Regions from separate parts of the Phyllobacterium sp. 22229 genome, predicted to be linked through region 3. Evidence: riboswitches for the same ligand, from Rfam matches in the RefSeq annotation. Region 3 holds a riboswitch; each other region holds the start of a gene.
The links. A riboswitch is a leader RNA that binds a small molecule or an ion and turns the genes downstream of it on or off. The one in region 3 is predicted to bind cobalamin.

Region 1 (7,279 bases), on a different contig from region 3:
GGTGTTGATGAAAAAGCCGAAAAGCTGGCATCGCAAATCGAGAAGGATTTGCAGGCGGCCGAGGACGCGACGAAAAACATCAAGAACCGCAAGCGCGTCCTATTCGTCCTCAGCGCTCAGGGCGGCAAGATCATGGCCTCCGGCACCAGGACAGCCGCCAACGGCATCATTGCGCTGGCCGGTGCCGACAATGCGATTACGGAATATCCCGGATACAAGCCATTGACGGACGAGGCGATCATCACGGCCAAACCCGACGTCATTCTGGTCATGGACCGCGGCGGTGACCATTCGTCCGACAATGCCGATCTTCTTGCCAATGCGGCGATCGCCGCAACGCCCGCAGGCAAGGACAAGAAGATCATCCGCATGGGCGGCCAGTATCTGCTGGGCTTCGGGCCGCGCGCGCCGAAGGCAATTCACGAACTGGCACAGGCCATGTACGGCAACGAACTCGGCAAATGAGTGAGACCGTCTTGAGAAAGCCTGCCGTCCTTGCTTCCGCACGGGGCGGCAGAAGGCTGCGCCCGGAGGGCGACCGGTCGGCATTGGCGCGCATGGTCATTGCCTGCCTGTGCTTGGTGCTTGCCGCCACCATCGTCTTCAGCCTTGCCTTTGGTGCATCCGATGCGTCGGTCCTCTCCGTCGTCAAGACATTGATTGCCGGAACCGATGCGGCGGACAATGGGCTTTCCGTCCGCGACCGCATCATCATCTACGATATCCGCCTGCCGCGCGTCATTCTCGGCGCGCTGATCGGCGCGTCGCTCGCCGTATCGGGTGCGGTCATGCAGGGATTGTTCCGCAATCCGCTGGCCGACCCCGGCATCGTCGGCGTCTCGGCGGGCGCCGGGCTTGGCGCTGTCAGCATCATCGTTCTCGGCGGAACCTTCCTCGCCCCGATGATCGCCCTGTTCAGTCTCTACGCCTTGCCGCTTGCCGCTTTTTTCGGCGCCCTCATCTTCACGCTCGTCCTCTACCGGGTCGCAACCCGGCGCGGACAGACATCCATCGCCACCATGCTGCTTGCCGGCATAGCGCTTGGCGCCATGGCCGCCGCCTATATCGGGGTCCTGGTCTATATCGCCGACGACAAACAGTTGCGCGACCTGACATTCTGGGGACTGGGATCGCTGGCGGGAGCCAACTGGGTCAAGATCGCAGCGTCCGGTCCGCTCATTGCGCTGGCCCTTGTCATTTCGCCATTCCTCGCGCGCGGCCTCAACGGGCTCGCCCTCGGGGAAGCATCGGCCAGTCATCTCGGCATCCCGGTGCAGCGCTTCAAACGCATCGCCATTGTCACGGTTGCAGCAGCGACCGGCGCATCGGTTGCGGTCAGCGGCGGCATCGGCTTTGTCGGCGTGGTTGTTCCGCATCTTCTGCGCCTCGTGATCGGTCCCGATCACCGCTATCTCCTGCCGGCCGCCGCTCTCCTTGGCGCCAGCCTGCTGCTGATTGCCGATGCGGTCAGCCGGACCATCGTTGCGCCGTCCGAACTGCCCATCGGCATCGTCACGGCGGCCGTCGGCGCACCGTTCTTCCTGTGGATATTGCTGCGCCGCCGCGGCATTCTGGACCTCTGATCATGATCCGTGTTTCCAATGTCTCTGTCTCTCTCGGCCGAAGCAGGATTGTCGAGCATGTATCCTTCGATGCGGAGGCGGGCGCATTCTGCGTCATCGTCGGCCCCAACGGATCAGGCAAGACCACGCTGATGCGCGCACTCTCCGGCGACCTGCCGCATGAGGGTGTCATCAACATCAACGGTGTGCCGATCAACCGGCTGAAGCTCTGGCAGATGGCAAGCATGCGGGCGATCCTGCCGCAATCCACCTCGCTGTCCTTTCCGTTTACCGTGCGCGAGATTGTCAAGCTGGGCATGACCAGCGGCCGCTCCGGCGCCGCGCGGCACAACGTGGAAACGTTGCCGGACGAAGCGCTCGAACGGGTCGACCTCGCGGGCTTCGGCGGGCGGTTCTATCAGGAACTCTCCGGCGGCGAGCAGCAGCGGGTGCAACTGGCGCGCGTCCTCTGCCAGGTCTGGCAGCCGGTGCTGGACGGCCAGCCCCGCTTTCTTTTTCTCGATGAGCCGGTGTCGAGCCTCGATATCAAGCATCAGTTGATCATCATGCAGATTGCCCGCGACTTCGCCGATCGCGGTGGCGGGGTTATCGCGATCCTGCATGATCTCAACCTGACCTCCATGTTTGCCGACCGCGTCGTGGTTATGCACAGAGGGCGGGCCGATTCTGTGGGTACGCCCATGGAGGTCTTGACGGATGACCGCATTCTGCGTGTTTATGAATGTGCGCTCAAGGTCGGCGGTCTGCCCGGCAAATCCGTGCCGTTCGTGTTGCCGCAATCCGCAACGCTCTGAGCAAGCGAAGATGTCGCTATCTACCTATTGACTGTAGATGGCAATTTGATACTAAATATAGATGTTATGGTTCTCCCCGAGTCGCAAGACCGGGAGCTAAGAGGGAAGCCGGTGAGATGTCCTGGACATTGATGCCGGCGCTGCCCCCGCAACTGTAAACAGCGAGTTGTTGTCGACAATGCCACTGGAGCCCCGCTTCGGGAAGGCCGACACCAGCGCCGACCTGTGAGCCAGGAGACCTGCCATGACATGATGAACGTCCACGGGCGGGGTGTCCCGGTGTGTCGCTTGCAATGGTCGGCCGCAAGCTGACCGGATTCTTGCACGCGTGCGCTCGACCTTTGCCCCCAACATTTGGGGTATAAGCACATGTCTCTTTCTCTTGAAACCACTCGCACCGATGGACTTGCACCCATTCGTCACGGCGAAACACAATCTACGTCCGCCGAGCCCGGCTATCGTGTCATTCGCCGCAATGGCTCGGTTACCCCCTTCGACCCGCTGAAAATCACCGTTGCCCTGACCAAAGCCTTCCTCGCCGTTGAAGGCAATGTCGCCGCCGGTTCCCGCCGCGTGCATGATGTCGTCGAAGGCCTGACCACCGACATCGTGACAACGTTGAAGCGCCGCAGCAGCGAAGGGCGTCTGTTTCACATTGAAGACGTGCAGGACCAGGTTGAACTTGCCCTCATGCGCAGCGAAAACCACAAGGTTGCGCGCGCCTATGTTCTTTACCGGGAAGAACGCGCGCGAGAACGGGCGAAGCTGGTTGAACCGGTGGCCGAAACCGGCCCGTCGCTGAGCGTGACCCTGCCGGGTGGCACCAGGGCACCGCTCGATACGGTGCGTCTTGCCCGCATCATCGATGAAGCCTGCGAAGGACTTGAGGGGGTCAGCGCCGCGCCAATCCTCAGCGAAACCCAGCGCAATCTCTACGATGGCATTACCCTTGACGAGTTATCGCTTGCACCCATTCTGGCGGCGCGCACGCTGGTTGAAACCGAACCGAACTATGCCTTTGTCACCGCGCGGCTGCTTCTCGACAAGCTGCGCCGCGAAGCCTTGAGCTTTGTCTTCGGCAGGCCCGAACAGGCAACCCAGCATGAAATGGCGGAACGTTATGCCGATTACTTCCCGGCCTATGTGAAGGCTGGTATTGAAGCCGAACTGCTCGATCCGGAACTCGCCCGCTTCGACCTGCATAAAATTGCAGCGGCCCTGAAGCCGGAACGCGACTTGCAGTTCCAGTATCTCGGCCTGCAGACGCTGTATGACCGCTATCTCCAGCAGACGCGCGGCATCCGCTTCGAGCTGCCGCAGGCTTTCCTGATGCGCGTCGCCATGGGCCTTGCCACCCGCGAGATCGACCGGGAAGCGCGCGCCATCGAATTCTACAACCTCCTGTCATCCTTTGATTTCATGGCATCCACCCCGACGCTGTTCAATTCCGGCACATTGCGGCCGCAGTTGTCGTCCTGCTTCCTGACCACCGTTGCCGACGATCTCGACGGCATCTTCAAGGCGGTGAAGGACAATGCGCTCCTGGCGAAATATTCCGGCGGCCTTGGCAATGACTGGACGCCGGTGCGCGGTCTTGGCGCCCATATCAAGGGAACCAACGGCGAAAGCCAGGGTGTCGTACCGTTCCTGAAAGTGGCCAATGATACGGCCATCGCGGTCAACCAGGGCGGCAAGCGCAAAGGCGCGGTCTGCGCCTATCTCGAGACCTGGCATGTCGACATCGAGGAATTCCTCGATCTGCGCAAGAACACCGGTGACGACCGCCGCCGCACCCATGACATGAACACGGCCAACTGGGTGCCCGATCTGTTCATGAGCCGCGTGGAAAAGGACGAGCCGTGGACCCTGTTCTCACCCGACGAGACGCCGGATCTGCACGACCTCTATGGTGCGGCATTCAAATCCGCCTACGAGGCGTATGAAGCCAAGGCGGCACGCGGCGAAATCCGCGTCTTCCGCACCGTTCGCGCTCTGGACCTCTGGCGCCGGATTTTGACCATGCTGTTCGAGACCGGCCATCCCTGGGTCACGTTCAAGGACCCCTGCAATATCCGCTCGCCGCAGGGTCACGCCGGCGTCGTGCATTCCTCGAACCTGTGCACCGAGATTACCCTCAACACATCGAAGGATGAAGTTGCGGTGTGCAATCTTGGCTCGATCAATCTTGCCAATCACATTGCAGCCGAGGGCCTCGACCTTGAGCGTCTCGGCCGCACTGTGGCGACGGCCATGCGCATGCTCGACAATGTCATCGACATCAACTTCTACACCATCCCCGAAGCGCGCTCTTCCAACCTGCGTCACCGTCCGGTCGGCCTCGGGCTGATGGGGTTCCAGGATGCATTGCAGGCTCTGCGCATTCCCTACGCGTCCGATGAGGCCGTGGCTTTTGCCGATCTCAGCATGGAAGCCATTTCCTACCATGCCATTTCGGCATCGGTTGACCTCGCCAGCGAACGCGGCAGCTATCCAAGCTTCAACGGCTCACTCTGGTCGAAGGGCATACTCCCCATCGATTCCGTCGAACTGCTCGATCAGGCCCGCACGGCAGCCGGCGCCAGGCTTTCGATGGACCGCAGCACGACCCTTGACTGGGAAGTCCTGCGCAAGCGGGTGACGACAACCGGAATGCGCAATTCCAACACCATGGCGATTGCCCCCACCGCGACGATTTCCAATATTTGCGGCGTCGCCCAGTCCATCGAGCCCGCCTACCAGAACCTCTTCGTCAAATCCAACATGTCGGGCGACTTCACCGTCGTGAATGCCGCGCTGGTGCATGACCTGAAGCAGCGCGGGCTGTGGGACGAAGTGATGATTTCCGACCTGAAATATTTCGACGGCTCGGTGGGTGAAATCGACCGCATCCCCGCCGACCTCAAGGCGCTCTATGCCACGGCGTTCGAAATCGACAGTGCATGGCTGATCGAAGCAGCCTCGCGCCGGCAGAAATGGATCGATCAAGCCCAGTCGCTCAATCTCTATATTGCCAACCCGAGCGGCAAGAAGCTCGACGAGCTCTATCGCCTCGCGTGGAACAGCGGCCTGAAGACGACCTATTACCTGCGCTCGCGCTCGGCCTCGCACGTGGAAAAGTCCACGCTGAAAGGCACGGACGGCAAGCTCAATGCCGTCGCCGCCAAGCCGGTTGCCGAACCGATCATCCTGTCGGAGCCGGCCGGCAATGCCTGCTCGATCAACGATCCGGACTGCGAAGCCTGCCAGTAAGCGCGCAACCACGCCTGCCATAGATGCTTTGCAATGAATTGAAGGAAAAGACCATGCTTGACTGGACCAACACCGAAGCTGCCGCCAATGCGGCGCGCGCCATCCATCCCGCCCTCGCACCGGATCAGGCACCCGCCGCCGATGCGACAGGCCTTGGCGATATCGTGCGCGGCGGCGGCCGTGTGCGCGTCGATGACAAGGCGATGATCAATTCACGTGCCGACGTCAATCAGTTGCTGCCGCTCAAATATCACTGGGCCTGGGAAAAATATCTCAATGGCTGCAACAATCACTGGATGCCGACAGAGGTGTCGATGCAGGCGGATATCGCCCTGTGGAAATCCAGGGACGGGCTGACCGACGACGAACGGCGCATGATCAAGCGCAATCTCGGTTTCTTCGCGGCATCCGAGTCACTGGTCGCCAACAACATCGTGCTCGCCATCTACCGGCACCTGACCAATCCGGAATGCCGCCAGTATCTCTTGCGTCAGGCCTTCGAGGAAGCCGTCCATACCCACACGTTCCAGTATATTGTCGAAAGCCTTGGGCTGGACGAGGGCGAACTCTTCAACATGTATCGCGAAGTGCCATCGATCACCGACAAGGCGGCATGGGCGCTCAAGCACACGCAAAATCTCGACAACCCCGATTTCAAGACCGGCACACCGGAGATGGACCAGGCTTTCCTGCGCGATCTCGTCGCCTTCTATGTCATTTTCGAGGGCATGTGGTTCTATACCGGCTTTGCCCAGATCCTGTCGCTCGGCCGCCGCAACAAGATGGTCGGCATTGCCGAGCAATATCAGTACATCCTGCGCGACGAGAGCATTCACATGAATTTCGGTATCGACGTGATCAACCAGATCCGTCACGAGAACCCGCATCTGTGGACGAAAGCCTTTACCGAAGAACTGCGCGGGATGATCAGGAATGCGGCGGAACTCGAGGCGTCCTATGGCCGCGATACGATGCCGCGCGGTTTCCTCGGATTGAACGCTGCCCTGTGCGAAAGCTATATGCACTTCATCGCCAACCGCCGCTGCGCCCAGCTCGGCCTTGCCCAGGTCTTCCCCGACACGGACAATCCGTTCCCGTGGATGTCGGAGGCGATGGATTTGAAGAAGGAAAAGAATTTTTTCGAAACCCGCGTCATCGAATATCAGAACGGCGGAGCGCTGGCATGGGATTGATCAACAGGATGCCTGCTCCCGAGGATGTATTCGTTGCCTGGCTGATGCGGCAACCCAGGAATGGCGATCTCGTCGCTGCGGCCAGTGCCGAAGTGGCACGGCTGCGCCGCTATGCAAGCCATCCGGGCGCCAAACGGCTGCATGATCTCTTCTGCGCCCTGATCAGCGAGAAGAGAGCAGCGATGCGGCCGCAGAGTGTGCGGACAGCACAATGAAACGCAAGGTTCTCATCATCGGCATCGGGGCGGGAAACCCCGATTACGTCACCATTCAGGCGGTGAACGCGCTCAATCAGGTCGATGTCTTCTTCATCGCCGACAAGGGTGCCGAGAAGGAACAGCTTGCGCGCATCCGCCGCGAAATCTGCGAGCGCTTCATCACCGGCCACGACTACCGCATGGTCGATTTTGAAACGCCCGTCCGTCATAAGCCCTCTTCAACCTACCGCGCCAGTGTCGAG
Region 2 (7,279 bases), on a different contig from region 3:
CAATGTTCCGCTGCAGGGCGCATGGTTCCCCGATGCCTTTGTCGGACGCATGGCCAATCTGCAGCGCTTTGCCAACGGCGAGGACACCGCGCTGGTCAGTTCGGTCGAAGACGCCTGGCATACCATGGCGCTGGTCGAGGCCGCCTATCAATCAAGTGCGGCGCCGGCAACGCCGCTGGCGCAAAAGCCGGAGGCGTGAATGTCGGAACAGGCCATCTATTTCGAGGATTATGCCATCGGCCACGTGCGCACCACGACGGGCCGCACGATCACTGAAACCGATTTCGTCGTGCATGCGGGTCACACCGGCGATTTCTTCCCGCACCATATGGATGCCGAATTTGCCAAGACCACGCCGTTCGGCCAGCGGGTTGCGCATGGGACAATGATCTTTTCCATCGGTGTCGGCCTCACCGCCAGCCTGATCAATCCGGTGGCGTTCTCCTATGGCTATGACCGTCTGCGTTTCGTGCGGCCGGTCTTCATCGGCGACACCATCCGCACGCGCGTGACCATCAGCGCCAAGGAAGACGATCCGAAACGCCCGGGAAGCGGGCGCGTGGTCGAGCGCTGCGAGGTTCTCAACCAACGCGATGAAGTCGTGCTCGCAGCCGACCATATCCTGATCGCCGAGCGCAGAACAAATTGATATGACGGGCACCTCAATGTGCCAGATGGAGGTTTGAAATGACAGGTAAGCTTGCAGGCAAGCGGGTTTTGATCACAGCGGCAGGGCAGGGCATCGGCCGCGCATCGGTGCTGGCTTTTGCGCGCGAAGGCGCAATCGTCCATGCCACTGACATCAACCAGCAATTGCTCGATGCACTGCCGCAGGAGGCGGGGATCAAACCGCGCAAGCTGGATGTGCTGAAAACCGAAGAGGTCAATCAGGTTGCCGGAGAGATCGGTCCGATTGACGTGCTCTTCAACTGTGCCGGTTTCGTGCATGGCGGCTCGATCCTTGAAATGCCCGATGCGGATCTGGATTTCGCCCTCGATCTCAATGTCCGGGCGATGATCCGGACGATCCGCGCCGTCCTGCCCGGCATGATCGAACGCGGCGATGGCGCGATCATCAACATGTCGTCGGTTGCCAGCAGCGTGAAGGGCGTGCCGAACCGCTTCGCCTATGGCGTCACCAAGGCGGCTGTGCTCGGCCTGACCAAGTCGGTGGCCGCCGAATACATCACGCAGGGCATCCGCTGCAACGCGATCTGCCCCGGCACGGTGGAAAGCCCGTCGCTGGAACAACGCATGCGGGCGGGCGGCGACTACGAGGCCGCACGCGCGGCTTTCATTGCCCGCCAGCCGATGGGCCGTCTCGGCCTGCCGGAGGAAATTGCCGACCTTGCCGTCTATCTCGCCGGTGCGACCTACACGACGGGGCAGGCCTATAACATCGATGGCGGCTGGACCGTCTAGGAGACTTTGCCAATCCACCCTGATGGGCATCTGATGCGATTTTCTGCGCTTCCGGTGCTCTCATGGACGAAAATGTCCACTGCGCTCCGGTTCTCGAAAACCGCACCAGCTTCCTCATCAGGATGAATTGTCAGAAGCCTCCTCCCATGCAATCGGAAGGAACAGACGATGAAATTTCTACGTTATGGCGAACCGGGACAGGAAAAGCCCGGTGTGCTGGATGCCAAGGGGCATATCCGCGATCTTTCAGGCGTGGTGAGCGATCTTGCCGGGGCCGTGCTCGACCCGGAAGCGCTGGCAAAATTGTCGGCGCTGGATTTAGAGAGCCTGCCTGCCGTTGGCGGCAATCCGCGCCTCGGCCCCTGCGTTGCCGGAACCGGAAAATTCATCTGCATCGGTCTGAATTATGCGGATCATGCGGCGGAATCCGGCATGGCCGTGCCGCCGGAGCCGGTCATTTTCATGAAAGCCACATCGGCCATATCAGGCCCGAATGACGACCTGGTCATTCCGCGCGATTCGGAAAAGACCGACTGGGAAGTCGAGCTTGGCATCGTCATCGGCCGCACGGCAAAATATGTTGATGAAGCCGAGGCGCTGGATTACGTCGCCGGTTACTGCACCGTGCACGATGTCAGCGAGCGCGCCTTCCAGACGGAGCGGGCAGGGCAATGGACCAAGGGCAAATCCTGCGACACGTTCGGGCCGACAGGCCCGTGGCTGGTGACCAAGGACGAGGTGGCCGACCCGCAAAATCTTGGCATGTGGCTGAAGGTCAATGGCGAGATCATGCAGAACGGTTCCACGAAAACCATGGTCTACGGCGCTGCCTTCCTCGTCTCCTATCTCAGCCAGTTCATGTCGCTGCATCCCGGCGACATCATCTCGACCGGAACACCGCCCGGTGTCGGCATGGGCATGAAGCCGCCGCGCTACCTCAAGGCGGGTGACGTGATCGAGCTGGGCATTGACGGTCTTGGCACCCAGAAACAGGTGGCACGCGCCGACATTTGAGTCGGCGTCTGGCCCGCAACATCAATCAAGAGGCATATTGTGACCCGCATTACCGATCTTCGCGTCTTTGACGTCCGTTTCCCAACCTCGCAAAGCCTGGACGGATCGGACGCCATGAACCCGGACCCGGATTATTCCGCCGCCTATGTCATCCTCGATACGGACAACACGGCTTTGTCCGGTCATGGCCTGACTTTCACCATCGGTCGCGGCAATGAAATCTGCTGCCTGGCGATTGAAGCGATGAAGCACCTCGTCGTCGGACTGGAACTGGACTGGGTGAAGGAAAATCCCGGCCGTTTCTGGCACTTCATCACCGGCGACAGCCAGTTGCGCTGGATCGGGCCTGACAAGGGCGCGATGCATCTGGCAACGGGCGCAGTGGTCAATGCGGTCTGGGACTTGCTTGCCAAGGAAGCGGGCAAGCCGGTCTGGCAGCTGGTCGGCGAAATGACGCCGGAAGAAATCGTCGATATCGTCGACTTCCGCTACCTCACCGACGTGCTGACGCGCGAGGACGCACTCGCCATCCTGCGCAAGGCGGAGAGCGGCAAGAAGGAACGGATCGCCACGCTGCAGGCGGAAGGTTATCCCTGCTACACCACCTCGGCAGGCTGGCTCGGCTATTCCGATGAAAAGCTGCGCCGCCTCTGCCAGGAAGCGGTCGATGCCGGTTTCAATCACATCAAGATGAAGGTCGGCCGCGATCTTGAAGACGATATCCGCCGCCTGACCATCGCCCGCGAGGTGATTGGGCCGGACCGTATCCTGATGATCGATGCCAACCAGGTCTGGGAAGTGGGCGAGGCCATCGACTGGGTCAACAAGCTTGCCTTCGTGAAGCCGTTCTTTATCGAGGAGCCGACCAGCCCGGATGACGTGGCGGGTCACCGCAAGATCCGGCAGGCGATCAAGCCTGTGAAGGTCGCGACCGGCGAGATGTGCCAGAACCGCATCATGTTCAAGCAGTTCATTGCCGAAGGCGCCATCGATGTGGTGCAGATCGATTCGTGCCGGATGGGCGGTCTGAATGAAGTGCTGGCCGTGCTGCTGATTGCCGCAAAATATGAACTGCCCGTCTGGCCGCATGCGGGCGGTGTCGGCCTTTGCGAATATGTGCAGCATCTGTCGATGATCGATTACATCGCCGTGTCAGGCACGAAAGAGGGCCGGGTGATCGAATATGTCGATCATCTGCATGAGCATTTTGTCGATCCCTGCCATATCCGGGATGCCGCCTATATGCCGCCGTTGCTGCCGGGTTTCTCGATTGAAATGAAACAGGCGTCGATCGAGGAATATCTCTACCGGCCATAGCAAAATGGGCGGGGGCTTCATCTGCCTGACAAAGAGCTGTCCTATGGCGATTGCATTGTCGTCTCTCGTCACGGAGTTCCCATGCTCGACCTGATCAAGCCTTCGCTTGCCCGCTTTGCCGCCAGCCTGCACCCGGAACCGCCGGTGCATCTCGGCAGGCGCTACAACAGTGCGGGCGTCTTTCAGCCGGAACCCGGCAATACGGTTGTCTGCCATCTGGTGAAGGGTTCCGAGTCGGAAGCCTCGGTCATTGCGGTGCGCGAACGGATGCTGGCGATGCCCGATGCCGGGCAGCTGGCCTTTACCCCCGTCTCCAGCCTGCACATGACGCTGTTTCAGGGCATTATCGAATATCGCCGCCGCCCGTCCTACTGGCCCGACGACGTTCCGCTGGAGACAAGCATCGACGAGATGACGCGGCTTTACGTGGATCGCCTGCAGGATTTCGAGGGCTGCGGACCGTTCAACGTCGAGGTGATCGACGTGACGCCCGCCGGCCTCACCGTGGCGGGAGCGAGCGAATATGACGAGCGCATCATGCGCGCCTGGCGCGACGAACTGGCTGTGCCGTTCGGTTACCGGCATCCTGATCACGACACCTATGTCTTCCATGTCACGCTGGCCTATCCCATCGCGCGTTTTCCCGATGAGAGGCTCGGGGCCTGGCAGGAACTTCTGGATGATTGCCTAGCATTCATCCGGCGTGAATCGCCGGTCATTGCACTCAATCCGCCGGCATTCTGCAGTTTCGCCGATATGAATCATTTCGAGGAACTGGTGGTTCTGGATTGAACCAGTGGCCGTTTGATCGCCAATCTGCGACATAGTGTACAGGCACCCTACGTGTCGTCTTACGTAAATGCGATGTCGTTTCCGCACCTATTCTTTTTGGGTGGCGGATGCTTTTATCGGGGCACTTGAGGTGCCGCTTTTCTAGGGAAGCGGAGAATTGGGAAGCCGGTCGGAAACCCGGCGCTGCCCCCGCAACGGTAGTGGAGTGAAACACGGCATAACAGCCACTGGGCCACAATCCGGGAAGGCGTCGTGACAGCCGATACGGCAACTCCAGAGCCCGGAAACCAGCCTCGGGACATGAAAACCGACTGATCGCGGTGGGCGATCAAGGAGCATGATTCTGCGCGGGTATCGGCCGGTGGCCGGCCGTGCAGGCGTTCTTCCTCCGTCACCACCAGTCAGTTCTTTCGCAACATCGAGGCGAGGACACGACATGGATATACGCAACGAACTGCTCCGGGACCTGAGAAACCGGAAACCGGGCTACGGCCTTGAACAGGCCTTCTACTCCGATCCGGATTATTTCCGGCTGGACATGGAGAACATCTTTTATCGCGACTGGCTGTTCATCGGCCATGATTGCGAAGTCGCCAAGCCGGGCAATTTTTTCACGGTGCAGGTCGGCGATTATCCCGTTGTCATCGTGCGTGACCGCCAGGGCCAGATCCGGGCTTTCCACAATTCCTGCCGCCATCGCGGCTCGCGCGTCTGTTCGGCCGAGCGCGGCACGTCGGCAAAGCTCGTCTGCCCCTATCACCAGTGGACCTACGAGCTTGACGGGCGCCTGCTGTTCGCCCGCCAGATGGGCGATGATTTCGACGCCAGCCAGCACAGCTTGAAACCGGTGCCGTGCGAAAGCGTCGGCGGTTACATCTTCATCTGCCTGGCGCAGAATCCTGTCGATTTCAGCGCGGCGCGCGCACTGATCGAACCCTATCTCGCACCGCACCACCTCACCGAAACTAAGGTCGCCTTTCAGAGCACCATCGTCGAGAAGGGCAACTGGAAGCTGGTCTGGGAAAACAACCGCGAATGCTACCACTGTGTGGCCAATCATCCCGAACTGTGCAAGACCTTCCCGGAAGCGCCGAGCGTGAGCGGTGTCCAGGGCGCCGCCGACGATCCGGAAATCGCCGCCCATTGGCAGCGTTGCGAAGCGGCAGGCCTGCCAAGCACGTTCCGCATGTCGGATGACGGCCAGTACCGCGCCACCCGCGTGCCGCTTCTGCGTGATGCGGAAAGCTATACGATGAGCGGGCGCCGCGCCGTCGGCCGTCAGCTCAGCAACAGCGTCAACGAGAAGCAGATCGGCTCGCTGCTGCTGTTCCACTATCCGACCACATGGAACCATGTCCTCGGCGACCACGCCATTTCCTTCCGCGTGCTGCCGCTCAGCCCGGATGAAACGCAGGTCACCACCAAATGGCTGGTGCACAAGGATGCGGTCGAGGGTGTGGACTACACCATCGAGGAACTGACGCATGTCTGGCTTGAGACCAATGACCAGGACCGCCGCATCGTCGAGGAAAACGCCTTCGGCATCCGCTCGCCCGCCTATGAGCCCGGACCCTATTCGCCCGAGCATGAAGGCGGCGTGCTGCAATTCCTCGAATGGTACTGCACGTTCATGGAAGAGCGTCTTTCCGGCGGCGATACGCGGCTCAGCAAGGTAGCATAGGTACACAATGAACATGGGCGTTCCTCAGTCTTACCCGCACCTCGACCAGATGCAGCCATGGAATGACCGGCTGCATCTGCTGGAGTGTCTGTCGATCATCGAGGAAGCGCCGAATGTGAAGACCTTCACATTCCGTTCCGACAACCAGAACTGGTTCCGCTATGAGCCGGGCCAGTTCATGACCTTCGAGCTGCCGGTGCAGCCCGAAGCCGTCCTGCGCACCTATACGCTCTCCTCCAGCCCGTCACGGCCCTTCACCATTGCCGTGACGGTCAAGGCGCAGGAGAACAGCATCGGCACCCGCTGGATGCTGGATCATCTGACCCCGGGCATGCGGCTGAAGGCCTTCGGTCCCCTCGGCGATTTCTCCATGCGCAGGCATCCGGGAGAAAAGTACCTGTTCATCTCGGCCGGGTCCGGCATCACGCCGATGATGTCGATGACCCGCTGGATGCATGATTGCGCCCCGCAGAGCGATATCAGCTTCGTCACCTGCGCCCGCCGGCCCAGCGACATCATCTTCCGGCGGGAGCTCGAATACCTCACCGGCTGCATGCCCAACCTGAAACTGTCGTTTCTGATCAAGGAACACGAGATGGGGCAGGTGTGGACCGGCATTCGCGGGCGGCTGGAAGCGCCCAAGCTGCCGCTGCTGTCGCCCGATTTCAAGGACAGGACGATCTTCTGCTGTGGTCCGGAGGGTTTCATGCGCGATGTGCGCGACATGCTCGAAGCCGGCGGTTTCGACATGGCGCGGTATCATCAGGAAAGCTTCGGTCCGGCTGCAGAGCCGGTGCTGCCCGCATTTGACGTGATGTCCATCGATGCCGTGGAAGCATCGGCAACGATCACCTTTTCCATGTCGGGCATGGATGTGCCCTGCATGCCGGGGGATACGATCCTCAAGGCGGCGCGCGGCGCGGGTATCCGCATTGCGGCGGCCTGCGAATCCGGCCTGTGCGGCACGTGCAAGGTGATGAAACTGTCGGGGAAATCCGAAATGGATCACAATGGCGGTATTCTCGATGAAGAAATCGACGAGGGATTTGTGCT
Region 3 (7,279 bases):
AGATCGGCCATGATATTGGTGCCGCCCGCTTCGCTGATCATCGCGGTCGGGATGGCGAACTTGCCCGCCGTAAACGGCTTGTCCTCGCCGGAATCATAGAGGAAGACGCGGGTGCCGCTCTTGTCGCCGATCTTGGTCTTGATCGCTGCAAGTTCGCTCTTCCAGCCGCTGATCAGCGTGTTGGCTTCCTCTTCCTTGCCGAAAATCTTGCCGAGCTTTTCCATATCGCCATAGAGCAGGTCCATGGTGGCGGCGGGCCGGTTCTTGTCGAGATGAATGCAGCTTTCAGTCAGTTCCAGCGTCTTGATGCCGTGCGGCGCCAGCGTGTCGGGCGTGACTTCGCCGCCCGGTTTCATGCCGTAATTCCAGCCGGCGAAGAAGAAATCCGGTTCCGCCGCAATGAGATTTTCAAGGGTCGGGTATTTGGGCGCAAGCTCGGGAATGGAGCCCAGCTGCTTCTTGAAGGCGTCATCGAGTTTATACCAGCCGGTAATGCCCGATACCCCGACCATCGAGGATTGCAGGTGCAGGGCAAAGGCCATTTCACTCATGTTGATGTCCTGGATGACAGCGCGCTTGGGTGCGGCCTCGAAGGTGACGGGTTTGCCGCAACTGTCGACCGTCACAGGAAACGCCCATGCGGGGGCTGATAGCGCCGACAAGGCAAGGGCGAGCAGCATTCTTTTCATCACATTCTCCGTAGCTGAGCAGTTTGTTTTGTTGTTGGCTCTGGTGCTTCGAACACCATGAGGTCGCGATCCTGCGAGGGGTGGCGCAGGCGCAGGACATCAAGATCAAAGACGTCGCTGACGATGCGCGGCGTCAGCGTTTCATCGGGCGTGCCGGCGGCGACGAGCTGCGCGGCGTGCATGACGGCGACGTGGGTGGCGAACGGCGCCACCAGCGGCAGGTCGTGCAGCACCGCTATGACAGTCACATCGAGACCGGCGACGAGCGCCAGCAATTCGCTGCGCGCCTTCGGGTCGAGGTGATTGGTGGGTTCGTCGAGAAACAGGATGTCCGGCTGCTGGGCTATGGCGCGCGCCAGCTGCACGCGCTGCCTTTCGCCGCCGGAGAGCGAGCCGATGGGACGGCGCGAATATGCGGCGATCCTGGCGCGCACCAGGGCTTCGGCAACGATATCCCGGTCCTTTGCCTTGGTCAGGGTGCCGGTGTGCGGAATGCGTCCAAAAGATACGTAATCATCCACCAGCAATTGCGGGTCCGGCATGTCGGTCTGGCCAACAAAGGCAAACCTTTTGGCCCGTTCTTTGGGCGGCAGCCGGTCTATTCCCGCGCCATCGAGGTGGATGCTGCCGCAGGAGGGGCGCAGCAGACCGGCCAGCATGCGCAGAAGCGTTGATTTCCCCGCGCCGTTCGGCCCGATTATGGCAAGGCGGGCGCCGCGTGCGATGTCGAGCGAAACCTCATCCACCAGCGTCTGGCCGGCGGTGCGGAACGTCACCGCGTCGGCACGCAGGATGGCATGGTTCATGGGTGGATATGCGTGACTGCAGGCAAGGCACATGGCGTCAAATCCCAAGCGGTAGATGTCGTTGCGTCATCGCGGACGCGTCATTCTCGTACAGTAACGTTATAACATTGGTCAATGCCTGATGTGTCATAGGTGCGCCGGAATGCGTGCGAGGGTCTTGTCCCAAAGGCCCTGCGGGCGCTGCGATGCCTTGGACCAGCCATCGGTGAGCGTGTGATACATCCGGGCGAAGTCCAGAAGATCGGCAAAGTTCGTGGCGGGATCGATGTCGCCGAAAAGGTACTGCGCCTTGCCGGGCGCCCGGAAGGCGACGGTACAGGGATGTTCGCAACCGGCCATGCAGGCAACGCCATGCACCTCGTAGCCGAGCTTGCCATCGAGTTCGGCCTGCAGCCTTGCGGCAAGGTCCTGACCCGGCCGTGACAGGCCATCGGCAGCCTTGCACAGGGTGCAGACGATAATCTGGTGATCGGGACTTGGCGTGGTCATGCCGGTGCTTTGCCTTGTGGACAAAGGTCAGGGGAACGCGGCCAATGCACCATCGCGACAAGGCGGGAGAGGACATCGCATCGCTCCCGGCACACCCCGTCCGGTTCGAATTACAGATGTGATGGCAGGTCTCCTGGCTCGCGGGTCTCAGCTTCGCCTTGCCTTCCCGGCCTTTCGGTCAGTGGCATGTCAGGCATCGCTCGCCGCTTACAGTTGCGGGGGCAGCCACGGTCTCGGTCCCTTTTGGGTACGCCTCACCGTGTTCCCTTTTCATCTCCCGCGTTGTCTTGCGGAAGAAACCATCGGCGCGGATGCTATGCGGCCCGCCGCGCAGTTGCAAGCATGTTTATGCGGCAATTTTTGAAGCTGCCAAAATTTTTGGCAAATGAAAGATTTCAATTGGCCGGTAACGCGTTAGAGTGCTGGGAGCATTTGTGGGAACACGGCTTTTTTTGAATCAGATTTTTGAGGCGACATGGCAATTCACGCAGCAGTCTATCATCTGACGCATTACAGATATGACCGGCCCATCATGCTCGGGCCACAGATTATCCGGCTCCAGCCGGCGCCCCATTCCCGGACAAAAGTTCTCAGCCATTCCCTGAAAGTCAGTCCGGCCAATCACTTCGTCAACCTGCAGCAGGATCCCTACGGCAATTTCCTCGCCCGCTTTGTCTTTCCCGAGCCGGTGACGGAGCTGAAGATCGAGGTCGATCTCGTCGCTGACATGACTGTCTACAATCCATTCGATTTCTTCGTTGAACCCGTCGCCGAGACATGGCCCTTCAGCTATCCCGAAGAGATCAGCGACGACCTGTCGATCTATATCAAACCGGAACCGGCCGGACCTCTGGTTTCAGCTTTCCTTGCAACCATCGATCACAGTCCGGCGAACACGGTGAATTTCATCGTCGATCTCAACGCGCGCATCCAGCGTGAGATCGGCTATGTCATCCGCATGGAAACCGGTGTTCAGGAGCCGGACACCACCTTGAACCTGCGCGCGGGATCGTGCCGGGATTCAAGCTGGCTGCTGGTGCAGGTCCTGCGCAATCTCGGTTTTGCCGCGCGGTTCGTCTCCGGCTATCTCATCCAGCTGAAACCCGATCTCGTCGCCATTGATGGTCCCGCCGGCACCGACAAGGATTTCACCGATTTGCATGCCTGGTGCGAAGTCTACCTGCCGGGGGCAGGCTGGATCGGCCTCGACCCCACCTCCGGGCTTTTGACCGGCGAGAGCCACGTGCCGCTTGCTGCCACGCCGCATTACCGCAATGCGGCACCGATTTCCGGCATGGCCGAATTTGCCAATGTGGAATTCGGTTTCGATATGCGCGTGACGCGCGTGTCCGAGCACCCGCGGATCACCAAGCCGTTTTCCGACGAATCCTGGACTGCGCTCGATGCGCTCGGCGAACAGGTCGACGCGATCCTGAACGAGAGGGATGTGCGCCTGACCATGGGCGGCGAGCCCACCTTCGTGTCCATCGATGATTTCGAATCGGGCGAATGGAACACCGATGCCGTTGGGCCGACCAAGCGGGAAAAAGCCGACAGGCTGATCCGGCGACTGCGCGAGCGTTTTGCGCCGGGCGGGTTTCTGCATTACGGGCAGGGCAAATGGTATCCGGGCGAGAGCCTGCCGCGCTGGACGTTTTCGCTCTACTGGCGCAAGGACGGCAAGCCGATCTGGGTCAACCCCGACCTGATCGCCCCGGAAAACAGCAAGGCCGACGTCAAGCCGGAAGATGCCGGAAAACTCCTCGTCGCGTTGGCGCAGGAGCTTGGCGTTGAACAGGAGATGGTGGCGCCTGCCTATGAAGACCCGGCGGAATGGATCGTCAAGGAGGGCAATCTTCCCGATAATGTCGATCCGTCCAACTCGAAGCTGAAAGACCCGGAGGAACGCAGCCGCATCGCCCGGGTTTTCGAGCGGGGCCTGACCGAGCCAAGCGGTTTTGTCCTGCCGGTCCAGCGCTGGAACAGCCAGGCCTCCGGCCCGCGCTGGCGCAGCGAGAAATGGAAGACCCGGCGCGGCAAGCTGTTTCTGGTGCCGGGGGATTCGCCCGTCGGATACCGCCTGCCGCTCGGCGCCCTGCCGCATGTTCCGGCTTCGGAATATCCCTATATCGTGCCGGTCGACCCGTCGGTGGATCGCGGCGCCCTACCGGACCCGGCACCGCAACCGCGCGAAAACGTCCTGGCGGTTGCCTCGTTCACCGCTGATGAAGGCAACCAGCAGGAGCGGGTGGAGCAGGAACTGGGGGAAATCGGCGGGGCCGTGCGCACCGCCATATCGGTCGAGCCGCGGGACGGGCGCCTCAGCGTCTTCATGCCGCCGGTCGAGGCGCTCGAGGATTATCTGGAACTGGTTGCGGCGGCGGAAGCCGCGGCGCACAAGCTCGGGCTGCCGGTTCACATCGAGGGCTACAGCCCGCCGCAGGATCATCGTATCAATGTCATCCGCGTTGCACCCGATCCCGGTGTAATCGAAGTCAATATCCATCCGGCTGCCAACTGGCGCGACTGTGTGGACACAACGACGGCAATCTATGAGGAAGCCCGCCAGACACGCCTCGGTGCCGATAAATTCATGATCGACGGTCGCCATACGGGTACCGGCGGCGGCAACCACGTGGTGGTCGGTGGTGAAACACCGGCCAACAGCCCGTTCCTGCGCCGTCCTGATCTCTTGAAAAGCCTCGTCCTGCACTGGCAGCGCCATCCCTCGCTGTCCTACCTCTTCTCCGGCCTGTTCATCGGACCGACCAGTCAGGCGCCGCGCATCGACGAGGCACGGCACGACAGCCTCTACGAGTTGGAGATTGCGCTTTCGCAGGTGCCGCGCCCAGGCGAAGGCACGCCGCCCTTGCCCTGGCTGGTGGACAGGCTGTTCCGCAATCTGCTGGTGGATGTCACCGGCAACACGCATCGCTCGGAAATCTGCATCGACAAGCTGTTTTCGCCCGACGGTCCGACAGGCAGGCTCGGTCTGGTCGAGTTTCGCGGTTTCGAGATGCCGCCCAATGCGCGCATGAGCCTTGCCCAGCAATTGCTGATCCGCGCGCTGATTGCCCGGTTCTGGAACAATCCGATACAGGGCAGTTTCGTCCGCTGGGGCACGGCGCTGCATGACCGCTTCATGCTGCCGGCCTATGTCTGGCAGGATTTCCTCGATGTTCTCGCTGATTTGCGCGAGAACGGGTTTGATTTCCGGCCGGAATGGTTCGAGGCCCAGCTGGAATTCCGTTTCCCCTTCTGCGGGGAAATCGAGAATGAGGGCGTGAAGCTGGAAATCCGGCAGGCGCTGGAGCCATGGCATGTGATGGGCGAACAGGGCGCCATCGGTGGCACGGTGCGCTTTGTCGATTCCTCGGTGGAACGGCTGCAGGTCAAGGTCGACGGCTTCAATCCTGCCCGCTACCGCGTCGCCTGCAACGGCCGCGAGGTGCCGCTGACGATGACGGACCGGCAGGGCACGGCGGTTGCAGGCGTGCGCTACAAGGCGTGGCAGCCGCGCTCCGGCCTGCATCCGATGATCCCGGTCAACACGCCGCTGGTTTTCGATATTTACGACCAGTGGTCGCAGCGGGCGATCGGCGGTTGCGTCTATCATGTCGCACACCCCGGCGGGCGCAGCTATGATACGTTTCCGGTCAATTCGAACGAGGCCGAGGCACGCCGGCTGGCGCGTTTCGAGCCGCGCGGCCATACGGCCGGCGGATATGAATTGCGCAGGGAACAGCCATCGGGCGAATTTCCGATGACCCTTGATCTGAGAAGGCCGAGGCATTGAGATTGTGGGATTGATGCAAAGAGAGATTGTACCCCCCTCTGGGCTGCCGCCCATCTCCCCCACAAGGGGGGAGATCAGCCTGCACAATCGTTTCAGCCAACCATCAATCCGGCAAAGCAAGCAAAACCGTCAATGCCGATGTGATCTCCCCCCTTGTGGGGGAGATGCCCGGCAGGGCAGAGGGGGGTATTGCAGCCAATGTCCCAGGTGAGCAAATCACGGCCACTCGCCGGTCTCCTTGCCAGCTACAAGCCGCTGCAGGGCGTGGCGGACGAGATGATCGATCCGAGCGGGGTTGTGCGGCCCGGCTGGGAAAGACTGCTGCGCTCGCTCGACACGCTCGGCCCCGAAAAACTCGCCACCCGCTTTGCCCGCGCCAACCAGTATCTGCACGATGCGGGCGTGTTTTACCGCGTCTATGACGAGACCGGCACGCAGGAGCGCGAATGGCCGCTCGCCCATGTTCCCCTTCTGATCAACGAGGATGACTGGCGCGCCATCACCACGGGGCTGGCTCAGCGCGCCGATCTCCTGGAGGCTGTCGTTGCCGATGTCTATGGCGATAACCGGCTGGTGCGCGACGGCGTGCTGCCGCCTGATCTGATTGCCTCGAACCCGGAGTTCCTGCATCCCGTCGCCGGCATCAAGCCGGCCAGCGGGCATTTTCTGCATTTCTGCGCTTTCGAACTTGGACGCGCGCCCAATGGCCAGTGGTGGGTGCTGGGCGACCGCACGCAGGCGCCCTCGGGTGCCGGGTTTGCCCTGGAAAACCGCGTTGCCACCACCCGCGCCCTTTCAGATATTTCCGGCGCGATGAACGTTCATCGCCTTGCCGGTTTCTTCAAGGATTTCCGCGATTCCCTGCAGAGCCTGATCCATGATGCCGCAGGGCGCGCTGCTATTCTCACGCCCGGGCCGAACAACGAAACCTATTTCGAACACGCCTATATCGCCCGTTATCTCGGCATCATGCTTCTGGAAGGCGACGACCTGACCGTGAGCAAGGGCCGGGTCATGGTGCGCACCGTGTCGGGTCTCAAACCCATCGACGTTCTGTGGCGGCGCATGGATGCCGCCTACATGGACCCGCTCGAGCTGAAACCGGATTCATGGATCGGCACGCCCGGCATGGTCGGCGCGCTGCGCCAGCGCTCCGTCTCGCTGGTCAATGCGCTGGGATCGGGCATTCTCGAAACCCGTGCGCTTTTGGCCTTCCTTCCCGCCATCTCGAAAGCCCTGCACGACCGTGATCTCGCCCTGCCCAGCATCGCCACCTGGTGGTGTGGCCAGGAGAAAGAGCGCCAGCACGTCATGGACCGGCTCGACCAGATGATGGTTGGTCCGGCATTGTCGACGCGGCTGCCGTTCGAAGACGTGCAGGCGACGGTTCTGGGGGCGGCGCTGGACGATACGGCGCGCCAGGCCCTGTTGCAGAAGCTCAAGACCGACGGGCGCGGACTGGTCGGGCAGGAGGCCGTCAAACTGTCGACAACGCCGGT

Region 1: it holds a riboswitch for cobalamin, as region 3 does, so the genes downstream of both, ACTJJ7_RS03405 (ribonucleoside-diphosphate reductase subunit alpha) here and ACTJJ7_RS04425 (DUF1636 family protein) in region 3, are expected to answer to the same signal.
Region 2: it holds a riboswitch for cobalamin, as region 3 does, so the genes downstream of both, ACTJJ7_RS19465 (aromatic ring-hydroxylating oxygenase subunit alpha) here and ACTJJ7_RS04425 (DUF1636 family protein) in region 3, are expected to answer to the same signal.

Annotation. Positions count from the first base shown of each region.
Region 1 covers NZ_JBQEPA010000002.1:227,231-234,509, reverse strand. The annotation lists gene ACTJJ7_RS03420 (heme/hemin ABC transporter substrate-binding protein) at 1-465, shown strand, start outside; gene ACTJJ7_RS03415 (FecCD family ABC transporter permease) at 462-1,583, shown strand; gene ACTJJ7_RS03410 (heme ABC transporter ATP-binding protein) at 1,586-2,377, shown strand; cobalamin riboswitch at 2,428-2,638, shown strand; gene ACTJJ7_RS03405 (ribonucleoside-diphosphate reductase subunit alpha) at 2,747-5,626, shown strand; gene ACTJJ7_RS03400 (ribonucleotide-diphosphate reductase subunit beta) at 5,680-6,819, shown strand; gene ACTJJ7_RS03395 (hypothetical protein) at 6,810-7,034, shown strand; gene cobF (precorrin-6A synthase (deacetylating)) at 7,031-7,279, shown strand, end outside.
Region 2 covers NZ_JBQEPA010000016.1:119,128-126,406, forward strand. The annotation lists gene ACTJJ7_RS19435 (Gfo/Idh/MocA family protein) at 1-199, shown strand, start outside; gene ACTJJ7_RS19440 (MaoC family dehydratase) at 200-649, shown strand; gene ACTJJ7_RS19445 (SDR family oxidoreductase) at 688-1,422, shown strand; gene ACTJJ7_RS19450 (fumarylacetoacetate hydrolase family protein) at 1,591-2,436, shown strand; gene ACTJJ7_RS19455 (L-fuconate dehydratase) at 2,476-3,753, shown strand; gene ACTJJ7_RS19460 (DUF1868 domain-containing protein) at 3,835-4,545, shown strand; cobalamin riboswitch at 4,657-4,855, shown strand; gene ACTJJ7_RS19465 (aromatic ring-hydroxylating oxygenase subunit alpha) at 4,982-6,226, shown strand; gene ACTJJ7_RS19470 (2Fe-2S iron-sulfur cluster-binding protein) at 6,234-7,279, shown strand, end outside.
Region 3 covers NZ_JBQEPA010000003.1:86,940-94,218, reverse strand. The annotation lists gene ACTJJ7_RS04435 (ABC transporter substrate-binding protein) at 1-689, opposite strand, end outside; gene ACTJJ7_RS04430 (ABC transporter ATP-binding protein) at 689-1,495, opposite strand; gene ACTJJ7_RS04425 (DUF1636 family protein) at 1,622-1,984, opposite strand; cobalamin riboswitch at 2,091-2,303, opposite strand; gene ACTJJ7_RS04420 (DUF2126 domain-containing protein) at 2,460-5,780, shown strand; gene ACTJJ7_RS04415 (circularly permuted type 2 ATP-grasp protein) at 5,979-7,279, shown strand, end outside.